2 regions of the Rossellomorea vietnamensis genome follow, and region 1 is predicted to be linked to the other one. Evidence: riboswitches for the same ligand, from Rfam matches in the RefSeq annotation. Region 1 holds a riboswitch; the other holds the start of a gene.

Region 1 (7,592 bases):
ACCTTAGCAGCCCAAGAAGAATTGGATCGCATTACGAAGCAGAGAACCGAAGTGTTATCCGAGATCATCAAAGAAATCTCTTCACCAATCATTCCTGTATTGGACTCGATTCTCGTGGTCCCTCTTGTAGGTCGCTATAATGAAATTCGAGCTGAAGAATTGCTGAATAAAACACTTCTCAATCTGCCGCGTTACAAAGCTGAATTCCTGATCATCGATTTGACCAGTCTCAGCAGGGTGGATGATTATACGTTATCTTTCATTCAGAAATTCGTAAGTGCAGCCTCCCTATTGGGAACTAAGTGTCTACTTGTGGGGATTTCTTCTGAACTGAGTATTAAGGTCACACAGAGGGGCTATCGGATGAACCATATTCCCTGCTTTTCAATCCTGCAACAGGGAATCAACTACGCGCTCGATCAATTAGGTATGGAGATCATCAAGAAGGTGTAAGAGTAAATAGGCAGGATGATTTCCTGCCTTTTACTTGTACCCTAGCGTTGAATAGGATGTTCCATATTCTGCTCATTGCAAAGGACTATCACATATTTTAAAAACATTATGGTCTGCTTGACCCGAATCTCATTTGAGTCTGTATTAATTCCTTCCAAGCCTGAACGGATGTTCATCGCTTCCCTAATAAGGCTATGCCACTCTTCAGGAATCTCTTGCAATCCATACTGACCGGCACCTTGCTTGGAAATGATCGACGCTTCTTTCAATGTGTAAAATTGACGAAGAATACCAAGGACCGACCACTCTATTTCAGCATCAATCATAGAGGTGGGATAATGCTTTACCTCATCTAGAGATTCTTCGAAGGAACGAAGTCTTCCAGCCCAATACGTATTCATATTATGCAGGACATATTGGTACAATTCTTCTGAGGATGGTCCTGAAAAAGTTGAAGGGATTTCAGGTCCTACAATCCTCAACTCGTTATGCTTCACTAAATACCATGTGACAGGGTTAAAATTGAAATATTCTCCAAAGTTCAATTCACCATTATTATAGTATGCATATAGTTCGGTATCATCTTCACAGGTTGGACCCCTATTCCCGAAATCTTCTTTTAAAATATATACCCCGTCCATTTCCGGTTTTGGAAACGTTTGCTGTAGTGTTAAATGAATATGATTAAGTGCCTCCGAATCCTCTGTGGTTAGTCGACGGTTGGTGACGGTAATAAAATCTATATCACTCGAATCATTCACAAATGCTCCCAGGGCAATGGACCCGTGTAAATACATTCCTTCGAGGGTTTCCGGCAAATATGTATTGAATAATCGAATATACTCCTCCAGTACGCTTTGTACGATTCTCGGTACGTTTGTCATGTCATGTTTTCCCCCATTGAATGATTTTGTGCAAGGAGCTCTGGAATCTCCATTCCCCAATAACCAATTATTTCAAATATTGGAAGGGTATTCAATAGATACTTTCATTTTGTTGATAATTATATTTTTGAACTTCAAAAGAAGCTTGACCTCTCTGAGGTCAAGCTTCTTACATGAAGTCTTCTATTATCGATTCAGCTGTTTTCTTCCCGTTCTGAATACAGGCGCCTATCCCCACGCCGTAGTAGGAGGCTCCTGCCAGTTTCACTCTTGGCATTTTAGTTGAGAGCATCTGCTCCAAAGCCTGTACGGCCTGATTATGCGAAAGATGATAATTCGGCATTAATTCTTTCCAATCGGTCACTTCCACTGAAATGGGATCTGCATTGATTCCGACGCTCTTCTTTATATCATCCAGTGCCACCCTGGTCAGTTCGTCCTCTTTCAAATTCTTTAACTGCTCGTAATGAGTACTCGTGCTCTTATAAAAGAGTCTTACCAGGAGATTGTGTTTCCGGGATGTGTGTTTCCATTTCCGGCTCGTCCATGTACATGCATCGCACTTCACTTCACTGCCTTTGGAAACAATAAACCCTGTACCATCAGCCGGTAGCTCTTCGTCAGGAACATTGAATCCCAGATAAATCGAGATCAAGGAAGAGTTCCTTAGAGTATTAAAATCATTGTCTAAATAATTGTGATTTAGGATCTGTTGAGTCACATCATGTGGTGTTGCAAATATGACCGCATCTGCTTGGATGCTTTCATGACCTTTTAACGTGAGCTCATATTTGTCAGCACTCATATGGAGATTTTTTGTCTCAGTTCCTTTTAGGATCGTGGCATCAGCGCACTTTTCTTCCAGACGGTCGATAATGGTGGATAGTCCATGTCTAAAGGAAATAAACTTTTTATTGGAAGACCCTTTGAATCTCTGCTTGTTCGCAGATAATCCTTTGATAATGCTTCCATATTCATTTTTATAATCAAGAAGATATGGAAGAGTCGAAGCCATGGTCAGTTTATACAAGTTACCCGAATAAACTCCTGATAATACAGGTGCAATTTGATTTTCCACAAGTTCCTTTCCGAGAAATGCTTCCAGAAATTCTCCGATGGAACTTTCCTTCGTGAATACAGTATTTTCCGTCTCCAGGTCAGAAAGAGCCGCTTTCTTTCCGGCTTCAGAAATCAGTGTGCTTTCATTAAGTGCTTCTACGCTCATGGGAATACCGAAGATCGTGTCAGGAGGTATTCTATGCAGTTCGCCATTTGTGTATATGTAAGATGTTCCTGTTTCGTTATAGACGAGTTCGTTTTGAAGTTGAAGTTCATCAACCAATGGAAGTACTCCCTCATTACGGGCTACAATGGAATCTGCGCCAGCTTCCATAATAAAGTCACCTTCCGTTACCGTCCTGATCTTACCACCGAGCTGTTGATCCCGTTCAATTAACACGGACTCAATATCCAGGTTTTGTTCCCTGGACATTTTTTGCAGGTAATAGAGAGCTGTTAAGCCTGTAATGCCCCCACCTACGATAACCACTTTCTTCATACCATCCACTCCATTAATTACGTGTATGTATACAGATTATCATGTTTTAAACGGATTAGAAAAAGAAACTGTGTCGGAAAAAGGAATATGGCATGTAATTAGGATATGGCATCATTCATTGACCCTAGCTTCATGTCTAATTCAAAGTTGACAACTAGGAATAGTTTGATATAACATATAATAGAATTCTGATAACCACATAGCCACTTATCCAGAGAGGTAGAGGGACTGGCCCGATGATACCTCAGCAACAGATTCTATTTTCTAGAAAACTGTGCTAATTCCACAAGCGTTAAGCTTGAAAGATAAGTTGAAGTTTTCCATTCAAGCCTTCTTCTTATCTTACTAGGAAGTAGGCTTAATTACATTAAAAAGTCTCTTCCTCTGTTTATTTACATTATAAGAGGAGTGATCATAATGGGAGAAAATCTCCAAGAAGCAATCAATAAAAAAAGAAATGAGTTAATTAACAAATTGATTGTCCATAACATTTTCAAAAAAGGTAATAAACAATTATTTGAGCTGACACTTAGAGAACTTGAGGATGAATATCACTTTATTCAGAAGGATTGCCATCCTCATAGTGATGTCGGCTCTATTCACTGGAAGAATTGCACGAATCTAACCAGTTAGAAGCCTGGTTTATCTTCTCGGAAATCGCCAAACAAAAAAATGACGCGGGCCTATGGCTCACGTCATTTCTATAGTTATTGAGCATTTACCTCAACAGCATCCTTCTTATAATAAGCTGCAAAGATTTCCGCAAATGCTTCGGTGGAATTATATAATTCCACTAAGTTATTTTCGACCCCACCAAACTCAAGGAGCATAGCCCGTTCTGTTAAATCCTGATTATAAACCCCGTTTCCTTCTGCTTTTGTTTTAACGAAAACCCCCCTGCTGATACCAGGGTACTTCTCCTCTAATTTAGCATTCAATTCTTTCGCGATTTTCAGGTTCTTTTCAAAGTTCTTATTTTCTTTTCCTACAATGAAGAATAGTCGGGCGTAGTTCTTACCATTGATCGTTTTGGTCGTAATGTTTCGAGGCTGGGAATCCCGGTGAATATCTATTAAATAGGTTAGATTGTCATCTTGCGCGAGGGCTTCCTGAACCAGTCCCCTGGTTAACTTGTAGGATTCAAAATATGTCCATGATTTATTTTTTAACGCTTGGTTTACATCTGTCTTATCCTGGACCGCCCCGATTCCTCTTGATTCGAGTTCCTGTTTCAATTTGGAACCAACCGCAATGACATTGACTTTTTCATTGGTACTGGCCGGATCTTTTGAATCATTGTTTTTGATCAGTGGGCTAAAGGCTTCCCAGCTGTGGGAGTGATAAATGAACACGGACTTTTCTTCGATTTCCTGCACACCGTCACCTGAATTGTGATTGGCTTGATCGACTTGGTTCTGATCGATTTCCTGATCCTTCAGCTGGTCCTCCGTTGGCGCTGGCGACTCATTAGGTAAATTGGTAATGTCCGTCCCTTTTCCGGCAACGGCTATATGCGTATGATAATTTTCGATTCCAGGGATTTCCCTTCCAAATAGACTCCTGGGGTCAAGCAGAGATACATTCGTCACGCTTTCCAACCAATCAAAGTCGGTATTCATGGCCTCTTTATTCTCGATGCGCAAACCCGTCATTTCCTGTGACAGAAGCATAAGGAATGTCTCTTTCGGAACAAGCTCTGATACCGAAGTATAGAAAAGGCTGTCCACCCTCAATTTAATGGCCGTCGATGAAATCAGCCACACCATTACATACATCATGATGATCCCTATCAACACTACCCGGATTACGGCTTTCATAGATACGAATACTAGTGGGACTAAGCTATTATTATTTCGAGACTTATACGACATCATCAGTACCCCTATATAAAGTATTTAATAGTTAACTTTATGCAGAGTGTCGATAGAGTAGAAGGTTTTTTCAGGATTCGGTCTGATTTCCTATAGGACAGGACATAAATGGAAAATCACTTTTCTAAAACGACCTGAACGAAAAAAAACGCATGATGAGATGCGTTTTTGGTTTATCGCCCATTCACTTCATGTGCAGCCCTTATACCGGACTCCACCGCACCTTCTATCCAACCATGAAAAGAAGAGGTGTGTTCCCCTGCAAAATGGATCCTTCCTTCGGGTGTCCGGACATAATCGCCGATGTCAGCTGCCTGACCCGGTGTATATAGAGTGAAACATCCTGCCGAGAAAGGATTTCTGCTCCAATTATAAACAAAATAATTCAGTAGTTCTGTATAAACCCGATTTCCATAAACCCTGGATAGATCCTTCAACACTTCTGAAATGATTGCTTCCTTCGATTTACTATTCCATAAGAGAGCGTTTTGACCCCAACTGTAGCTTGCCAGCATCACACCAGGTTTGCTGCTCCCTATGTCATGACTGGGCATATAAGTAAATCGGGTGGGAAGATCGGATACAATGTTTCCGTAATTCATTTCCTCCCAGAAGCGACTTCTGAACTCGATACCGATTTTTACAGAAGGAATATTGGTCACTTCACGGATCGCCTGCCATTTTTTGAAAGAAATCGAGTTATAGGGGACGACATCAATAAATTGAAATACGGTAAAAGGAACAGTGACAATCACATAGTCAGCTTGATACTCCCTCCCCGTTCCGTCCAAGGGGTTAACCGTTTGAACGACGACACCTGATTCAGACTGAATAATACGGGTCACTTTTTGATTCATGAAAATATTGGACTGTAGCTCATCCATTAATGAATACGGCAATCGGTCATTCCCACCTCTTATTTCATAAAACTTCGTCTCTTTTCTAAAGATAGGAAATATAATATCTTTTAATATATCAACAAATGAAAACTCCGGAAATCCTTCGATCCCGAGGATGACATTTATTTTCCGGATGGCATTCAACGATAAGGATTTTCCGAACGGGTTGTTGGACAGGAATTGCCCTACTGAATAATTCGAGTATTGCTTAATTAATTTCAACTGTTCACTGTGTTCACTGTTATTATATAAATCTATAAAAGGCTTGGTAGCTTTAAGAAAGAGCTCAGAAGCGGTTTTCCCCCTTTCACTTTCGGGGAGAGGATATTGCAGAATATCCGGATCAGCTTCGTACTGTTTTCTCGTCACTAAAATGTTATTTACTAAAAACAGGTCTTTTGAAGAGGAATTTTGAAATGGTTGAAATGCCAATTTGAATTTACGTATATACTCAAATACCAATCGATGGTTATCAGGGATCCTCATGGCACCGACATCCATATAATTCCCGGAGGTAAATGGCTTCCGAACGGTATAAACCCTTCCCCCGATCCTTTTGTTTCCTTCAAGAATCACGATATCATGCCCTGCCTCTTTTAATGTCGAGGCTGCAACCAGTCCACTCATCCCGGCACCTATGATGATGATCCGTTTGGATGTAAAGGGCTTTAATCCCTCTCGAATGATGGAAAGCATATCATCCGGATACTTCAATTCAGAAGGGGAATCCCTCATTAATCGATCGTCCATTCTACACCTACCTCCCTTGCTATTTCATCATATGAATTCAATTATGGGGGTATACATTTGTTTCCTGTGACATAATGATCATTTCCAGTTGTTTTCAGAACGCATGTTTCTATTTTCCCTGTTTTATGTTATACTTAAGGTTCATTGGGTCTACGAGACTGTATTTAGTCAATCCCTCTAGCAGTAGAAGGGAGACATGTTATATGTCACTAGAAAATATCGTAACCATGCTCAAGACTCTTAAGGAATTCAAGGAAAGTGAGATTGTTCATACGATTTCTGACCATGAGCACTCACCTGTTATGACTGTTACTTACCATCTGGACACGGAATGTTTTCGCATTACTTATGTGGATACAATGAAAGTGGAAGAATTTACTGATATCAGCCTATTGGCGTCGACTATAGAAAGTGTAGTACTGCTTGAACCTTCAAGATAACGTGAAACGAACTGCCTTTACTCCGGTAATGGCAGTTTTTTGTATATGTATCATGATCCTTTATGGTACTCTAAAGATAAAAAGGAGCTAGACCATGTCGTTTTATCACCAACCTTACATACGGTCAGTGTCGCTCAAGAGAGAAGACCTCCCCTCATTACACTCTTATCCTTTTAATATTCCAAGTATACGTTACTTAAAGGATCTTTCCCTTCATCCAAATGTCACGTTCATCGTCGGAGAAAATGGAATGGGTAAATCCACGTTATTAGAAGCCATTGCCATGGCCATTGGATTTAACCCTGAGGGAGGGTCGCTTAATTTTACTTTTTCTACGTATGATTCCTACTCAAACCTGGATCAATACATGAAGGTGGTAAGGGGGATCGATCGTCCTCAAGACGGTTTTTTCCTAAGGGCGGAAAGCTTTTATAATGTAGCGACGAATATTGAAGAAATGGACCGGGACCCTTTAACAGCTCCAAAGGTAATCGACTCGTTTGGAGGGAAATCCCTGCATGAGCAATCTCACGGGGAAGCATTCTTTTCGACCTTCATGAACAGATTTCGAGGAAAAGGTCTTTATATTCTGGATGAGCCGGAAGCTGCACTTTCTCCTTTGAGGCAACTATCCATGCTTTCCCGCATACATGAACTGGTCAATGATCATTCTCAATTTATTATCGCTACTCATTCTCCCATCTTAATGGCCTATCCTTCATCTAACCTCATTCAGC
Region 2 (7,592 bases), 150 kb from region 1:
ACTAGAAAATGATTGATCGTATCTTGTTTCATCGTATGATAGTTTGGCAGTTTTCCGCAGTAGATCAAATCTGCCCCTTTCTTCGCGTATGTGAGAAGTTCCTTGTTCACCAGGCGATCATAAAGAATGACGTCTGCTTTTTGTATGGATCTTAACGCTTTTACCGTGATCAGTTCCGGATCTCCGGGTCCCGCTCCGACTAAATATACCTTTCCCATTGTTTCCCTCCTCAGGATGTAATGATGGTTTCCTGTTCGTGCAGGACAAATCCTGCACCATTTCCCCGGATTCTCTTTTTTTCATAAAGGGAGATATCCCTGACATCCGGCTTTTTCAAGAAATACTTCTCAAGCTCGATCTCAACCAGGTCAAAAGCTTTCTCATCCGTATCAGCTGCTACGACGACAATCGTGACTAAATCACGGGCAGTGACTTCAAATCGATATAAATTCATCTCTCATCGCCTCCTTATGCTTCCTGCAGCAGTTGATCCAACGATTCCTGAAGGGGAGCGGTACCGACTCGGTTGATATAGTCAAAGAACGTTTCCCCTTGTTCCTTTGTTTGTTTGAAATGAATCAAGAGTTGCTTGACGACTTCGGACAGATTGGCGGCTTCCACTTTCCCTTTCAGCTTTTCATTCAATTTGCCGCCGTCCTGAAGGGTACCACCTACATAGATTTCAAAGGCTTCGATCATTTTCTTATCTTTCGTCCTCATTTTGATCCCCTGGAGACCGATGTCTGCAATTTGTCGCTGACCGCATGAATTGGGGCAACCCACCATATGGATCCTCACTGGGACATCCAACGTCAATTCCTGATCCAAGTCATTGGCGATCTGTCTCATCCGCTCCTTTGTCTCTACCAAAGCAAGATTGCAATATTCGATTCCTGTGCACGATACAGAGTACCCGATGAAAGATAAAGGGCTCGTTGAAATCCGGTCAAAGATCTTTTCATTAAGCAAAGCATCCACATGCTCATCGGGAATATTCGGAATGATGAGATTCTGAGAGTTACAGTTTCTGAGTTCTCCATTTCCATATTTCTTGGATATTCTCGCGAGTTCATATACTTCATCGGAATTCAGTCTGCCTACGGGAACATTCAGTCCAATATAATTGAGTCCTTCCTGTTTTTGGGGGTGAACTCCGTAGAAATACCCTGCGTTCCATCCTTTCACTGCGTCGGTCCCTGCCGGAAGAAGCTCTACATACTCCAGCAGTTTTTCTTTGAACTTCTCCGGCCCCCAGTCAGCCATTAAGAATTTCAAACGGGCCAAATGCCGTTTCTCCCGATATCCGTAGTCCCGAAAAATGGTCGTAAGGGCAATCGTTACGTCTTTCACCTGATGTGGGAGAACGAATACGTCCAATTCTTCTGCCAGAAGAGGTCTCGAAGACAAACCACCTCCGACCTTCAGGTGAAACCCGTTCTCCTCTTTACCGTCTATCTCCTTTTTCGCCGGAAGGAAAGAAACACAGTTGATTTCGGCATTCGCTGCATTGTTGAGATTGGCGGAAATCGAGACTTTGTACTTTCTCGGTAAATTTGAAAAGTCTTCATTATGTTGGAAAAAGTCATAGACTTCCTTGACAACGGCTCTTGTGTCAAAGAGTTCATCGGGATCGATGCCAGCCAGAGGGTTTCCGACGATGTTACGTGTAATATCCCCACATGCCCCTGCAGAGGACAATCCGACTTTTTCCAGACGTTTAAAGATATCGGGGATTTGTTCAATCTTCAACCAGTGGAACTGGATGGCCTGGCGGGTCGTGATATCATAGACATCCCTGCCGTATTCCTTACAGATGGAAGCAAGCTCCCTTGCCTGATCATACGATAAGATGCCGGAAGGGACATTGACCCTCATCATGAAATAACCGTCTTCTTTCGGTCTTTGCAGGTAAAGGCCAGCCCACTTGAATTTATCCCATTCCTCTTTTGGGATGGAAGAGAATCCGTTTTTAGCATAATGCGGAATATCTTCGAATACCTTCAATCCGTCTTTTTCGAGCTTCCATTGTTCTGTTTTGTTCAGCTTTTCATTTGACTCCCATGATTTCTTATATGCCATGTTTTTCTCTCCTTATATCAATTGTTTTTGCTTTAATTCCGTCAAAAGACTCTCTACACATTGTTCAATGGAATTCTTTTCTGTATCCAGAACGATTTCAGGATTTTCAGGTTCCTCATACGGAGCACTGATCCCCGTGAAATGGGTGATCTCTTGTTTACGTGCTTTTTTGTATAACCCTTTAGGATCACGCTTTTCACATTCCTCCAGGGAACAATGTACGTATACTTCCAAAAATTCTTCAGGTCCGACCAGGCTTCTCACAAGATCCCGGTCTATTCTGAAAGGTGAAATAAACGCGGTGAGCACAATTTGACCGCTATCAATGAAGAGTTTCGACACTTCACCTATCCGTCTGATGTTTTCTTTACGGTCGTCTTCGTTAAAGCCCAAATCTTGATTCAATCCATGACGGACGTTATCTCCATCCAGAACGTACACCTGCTTTCCCTGATTAAAAAGGGAGGCAGCAAGTGCATTCGCCACTGTCGATTTACCTGAAGCGGATAATCCTGTGAACCAGAGAATGAAACTTTGATGACCATTCTTTTTCCTTCTATGCTGCTTGGTGACTGTTGATTCATGCCATACGATGTTTTCTTGTTTTTCACTCAAGCTATCTTCCTCCCCGGCCGATTATTTGGATTCTTGTTTTAGACCCTTGATCAATACATCAATGACCTCTGGACGACTGAATGTTGAAGGAGGGACTTCCCCGTTCCTCAGCATTCCCCTTACTTTTGTTCCGGATAGGATGACGTGATGCTCTTTTCCATGGGGACAGGTTTTTGTCGTCGCCATCCCCTCACATTTCTCACAATAGAAGCTATGTTCGAAGCGAAGAGGGGTAATCCCAATCTCTTCTTCCGTAAACTGATCAAAAATCTTTTGGGCATCATAGGTTCCATAATAATCACCAACCCCTGCATGATCCCTCCCGACAATGAAGTGAGTACATCCATAGTTTTTTCTCACTAATGCATGAAAAATGGCTTCCCTGGGTCCTGCATATCTCATAGCAGCAGGAAAGACGCCGAGAAATACACGGTCTTTCGGGTAATAGTTCCTCAGGAGAACGTCATAGCTCTTCATCCGGATTTCCGCAGAAATATCATCCGCTTTCGTTTCACCCACCAGCGGATTTAAAAATAAGGCATCCACCGTTTCCAAAGCCGTTTTCTGAATGTATTCATGCGCCCTGTGAACGGGGTTTCTGGTCTGGAAACCAACTATCGTTCTCCATCCCTTATCTTTAAACCCTTTACGTGTTTCAACTGGATCGAAGGTATAATCCCTAAAGGGTTTGGAAAGCCTTTTCACTAGTGTAATCTTCCCTCCGACATACACATCACCGCGCTCGAATAACTTCTTTACGCCGGGATGTTCCCCGTCCGTCGTTCCATAGACCAGGAGGGCTTCTTTATATTTGTCAGGTTCGTAGATATCCTCTACGTCGATCATCCCGTATGTTTCTCCTTTATAGACAAGCCTGCTCCTTTTCCCTAGCTGTACAGAACCAGCCTGCTCCTTGTCGATGGGCAGAGTGATGGGAATGCTCCATACACATCCGCTCTCAAGCCGTAATGATTCCACCACGGTCTGATAATCCCGCTTGGTCAAGAATCCTTCTATGGGACTGTATGCACCGATTGCAATCAGTTCCAAATCACTCAATGCGATGTCGTCCAGTGGCAGTTCGTGTTGGATGTCCTTATAGGATTCTTCAGGTAAATAGGATTGGACCAGTACTCCTCCGTGCGGCTGTAAACTCATGTAAAATATCCTCCTTAACATATTTGTATAATCGGAATTAAGATCAAATGCCTCCTCCATCTTCGTGGACAGACCGTCTTTCCTCATTAATGACCCTCATCAACGACAACGCACCTACCGTGGCAATGATGACGCTTATCAGTACGACAATCGAGTACAAATCACTATCGATTAACAGTTTGACCAAGAAGTATGAAATACTGAGTGAAATCAAGGGGGAGACCACCCAGATTTTGATGATTTTTTTGACGATTTTCTTTTGAAGCATGTGCTTTCCGTTTTTAGCTACACCCAAACCAATGATGGAAGAGGATGTAACCTGTGTCAGAGGGATCGGCAATCCATACAGAGAGCTCAAGATGACGAGGAAGGCTCCTGTTGAAGAAATGACAATTCCTTCAGCTTTAGAATATTGCGTAATTTTCTTGCCGTTTGTTTCGACTACTTTCTTTCCCAGTAAAACAGCTCCCAGTGCAACAAATGCTCCACCAATCAAGATTCCACGTGAAGGTGATATCAGCCCTGCCCCCACCAATGGACCAACGGCATTGGCAACATTATTCATCCCTGCTGAGAAAGCTTCAAAGAATCCGGCGATGATCAACAGATAAGCAAGCCACTGTTTATCAAAATGATACCCCCGCTTTCCAAGCTGGACTAAACCTAATCCCGCAAACCAGGTTACGAAAAAAGCGATGACAGGGACGATGACCCAGAAGGACATGATCGTAATAAGTGATTTTACATACAAAACCTGATAGGCTACCCCGACTCCTACAACGGCTCCCACCGTTACTTCACTCGTAGACAGCGGAATGCCGATCACATTCGCCAGAAATAGTGAAATCGTTGCAGATAACAAAATAATGAGAACAATCTTAATCGACAATAGATTCTGCGGGATGATTCCTGAACTGATTGTCTTTACAACCTCTCCACCACCCAGAACCGCTCCACTAAGGACACCTGCTGCGCATATCCATAGCGCTGTCCGGATGTTCTTTACAGCCCCTGCACCATATGCCACTCCCATTGACGCTGCCGCTCCGCTGGCACCAATGTTCATGGCGAAGAACAAGCTGATCAGAAGGGCTGCAACCTCAAGCAAAGACCGTCACCCTTTCTAATGGAGGCCGCATTCTGTCTTCCCTTTTCCTTTCCATCTTCCGGAGCGAAGATCATTGACATCAATAGCCGGCGTGGTGCAATGAAAGCAGCCTATGCTCGGATATCCTTGATCGTGGAGGGGGTTGTAAGAGAGATTATGTTTATGGACATAACGCCAGATCTCCTTCCACGTCCAGTGAATCAACGGACAAATTTTGACGGATTGAAATTTGTCATCTCTATTAATGAATTCAACATGTTGTCTTGTTGGGGATTGTTCCCTCCTTAGGCCTGAAATCCATGCGTGCCCCTTGGATAATGTTTCTTTTAACGGGTCAAGCTTCCGTATTTGACAGCATTGGTTTGGTTTGGTTTCCCATAACTTATCCCCATATGCCTCTGCCTGTTCCTTGAGGGTCAACTGAGGCTTTTTCATATGGATGGTCAACGCGGGATACGTCTTCTTCACTTTCTCAATGATTTCATACGTTTCCTTGAAATGAACCCCTGTATCAAGGAATACAATGGTCGCCTGCGGTTTCACCTTGGATATGAGATCGATAAGCACAATGCCTTCTATTCCGAAACTGCACGCATAGACAACCTCGTCACCGTAATGATCATATGTCCATTTCAGGACGTCCAACGCTCCTTTATATACCGGATCCACTTCAAATTCTACGGATGGCTGTTTCCAAGTCTGATACGTTAACATAGTACACCCCATTCCATAATGCTTATCCATAGAAAAAGAGGCGGTAACAAAATATAAGGAGTCCCTATATTTTTGCTACGCGCCTCTAGTTTGTCTAGTCAGCTTATTTAATTCGGACTTTCTCATTTTTCTCTAATTGAATGACTTTTCCATCCTGTACGATAATCGTGATCGAACCAAAGCTCATGGTTTCAAGCATGGACTGGATTTTCTCTGCTACCAAGTCAAACTGTACATGCTGGTTCTTTTCTTTTTTCACATGATACCCCCAATTTTCTTCTTATCCAGATCAGAAAAAAACAACTTTCCATTTTGGAAAGTTGTTCAGGTAAGGTTACCTTATCTTCCAAAATGACTTCACATTTTGCTGGAATTAGCACCTTACAATACGTAGGTTGCTGGGCTTCGCAGGGCCAGATCCCTCCACCACTCTGGATAAGAGTTATTCATTTTAATATTCTAAATAATATCACAATTACAGCAGAAGTCAACCCGAGTTTTTCGATCGGATTTATGTCTTTTGACTTATTTTATTCAAACATCATTCCATACATGTTTATTCGATTGGGGGTGGTTCTACGACAATTTTTCATAAAGCATTGCGTAACTATTCAAGGAGTCTAAACACGACATTACCCTCAATTACGTTCTTCCCGGCTTGATTTGTGGCTAAAACTTTAAAATGAAGGAGGTTACCCTGATTGTCCGTCAATTCTGCCCGTAAAGTAACCACATCATGTAACATGACCATCCCTTTAAATCGTACAGAGTAATCCTGGATAAACCCTTCATCATAGTGTGGGCTGAAAAGTTTGGACACATTGCCCATCGTCCACATTCCATGAGCGATGATTCCTGGAAGACCCAGCTTCAAGGCTTCATCATCAATGGTGTGTATCGGATTATAGTCTCCGGAAGCTCCTGCGTATTTGATCAGGTCCATCCTTGTGACCGGAGCGAGTTCAACCGGGGGAAGTGTATCTCCTATTCCGAATGATTGTAGTGTTGTCATTTACTCAACCTCTTTCTGACTTCTTCTGTAATAATGACAATCGCCTGGGAAGTGAAGATTCTTTCCCCACGAGAATCTTCCCCGACATCTTCGATGACAAGGAATCCCAGTTTCCCCCCGGTACCTTCACGTTCATAATAGTCTTTTATTTCCGTATAACATTGAATCGTTTCCCCTACCTTCAAAGGTCTTTCATAATGGAAGAATTGTTCACCGTGAATCAACCCAACATTCGGTAAATGAAAGCCTTCGATCGAACCATAGTCCAACACTCTCGGAAAGGTGGGAGGGGCAATGTTCCCCCCATAAGCGGAGGACTTCCCGGCATCTTCATCCACATAAAGGGGATGGGGATCGCCAATGGCTTCTGCAAATTTCCGAATCGCTCCTCTTTCCACTGCATTTCGTGTGGGAGTAGACCTCTTTCCGATATAGGATTCAAACATATTCTTCGCCCCTTTCTCCTTTATTCAGGCTTTCGGCCCTCCAGCAACGTAGAGAACCTGACCATTGACGAATGAAGATTTTTCATCTGCAAAAAAAGCGACGGCATTTGCAATATCTTCAGGAAGCCCGCTTCTTCCAACAGGGATTCCCTGGAGACTTGCTTCGACTAATTGCTCGAAAGTGATTCCGATCCGTTTCGCCGTTTCTTTTGTCATATCGGTTTCGATAAAACCCGGTGCTACAGCATTCGTTGTGATTCCGAAAGGACCAAGTTCTATGGCGAGGGTTTTCGTCAAGCCTTGAAGACCTGCTTTAGCCGTTGCGTAGTTCGCCTGTCCTCGATTTCCCAGTGCGGAGGTGGATGAGATATTGATGATGCGCCCGTACTTTTGTTTGACCATATATTGTTGGGCTGCCTTCACAACATTGAATGAACCCTTTAAATGCACATCCATGACC

The links. A riboswitch is a leader RNA that binds a small molecule or an ion and turns the genes downstream of it on or off. The one in region 1 is predicted to bind S-adenosylmethionine.
Region 2: another riboswitch for S-adenosylmethionine. It lies ahead of N5C46_RS23245 (YezD family protein); the one in region 1 lies ahead of N5C46_RS03460 (Fur-regulated basic protein FbpA).

The regions. Positions count from the first base shown of each region.
Region 1 covers NZ_CP104558.1:635,880-643,471, forward strand. Annotated here, with positions in the region: gene N5C46_RS03445 (STAS domain-containing protein) at 1-453, shown strand, start outside; gene N5C46_RS03450 (aminoglycoside adenylyltransferase domain-containing protein) at 495-1,337, opposite strand; gene N5C46_RS03455 (protoporphyrinogen oxidase) at 1,507-2,895, opposite strand; SAM riboswitch class I at 3,100-3,207, shown strand; gene N5C46_RS03460 (Fur-regulated basic protein FbpA) at 3,313-3,528, shown strand; gene spoIIP (stage II sporulation protein P) at 3,603-4,766, opposite strand; gene N5C46_RS03470 (flavin monoamine oxidase family protein) at 4,940-6,415, opposite strand; gene N5C46_RS03475 (hypothetical protein) at 6,619-6,855, shown strand; gene N5C46_RS03480 (AAA family ATPase) at 6,950-7,592, shown strand, end outside.
Region 2 covers NZ_CP104558.1:489,267-496,858, reverse strand. Annotated here, with positions in the region: gene cobA (uroporphyrinogen-III C-methyltransferase) at 1-218, opposite strand, end outside; gene N5C46_RS02680 (DUF3906 family protein) at 230-454, opposite strand; gene N5C46_RS02675 (nitrite/sulfite reductase) at 469-2,079, opposite strand; gene cysC (adenylyl-sulfate kinase) at 2,092-2,694, opposite strand; gene sat (sulfate adenylyltransferase) at 2,716-3,852, opposite strand; gene N5C46_RS02660 (sulfate permease) at 3,896-4,918, opposite strand; gene N5C46_RS02655 (phosphoadenylyl-sulfate reductase) at 4,976-5,674, opposite strand; gene N5C46_RS23245 (YezD family protein) at 5,778-5,933, opposite strand; SAM riboswitch class I at 6,011-6,116, opposite strand; gene N5C46_RS02645 (MaoC/PaaZ C-terminal domain-containing protein) at 6,282-6,686, opposite strand; gene N5C46_RS02640 (MaoC family dehydratase N-terminal domain-containing protein) at 6,683-7,132, opposite strand; gene fabG (3-oxoacyl-ACP reductase FabG) at 7,157-7,592, opposite strand, start outside.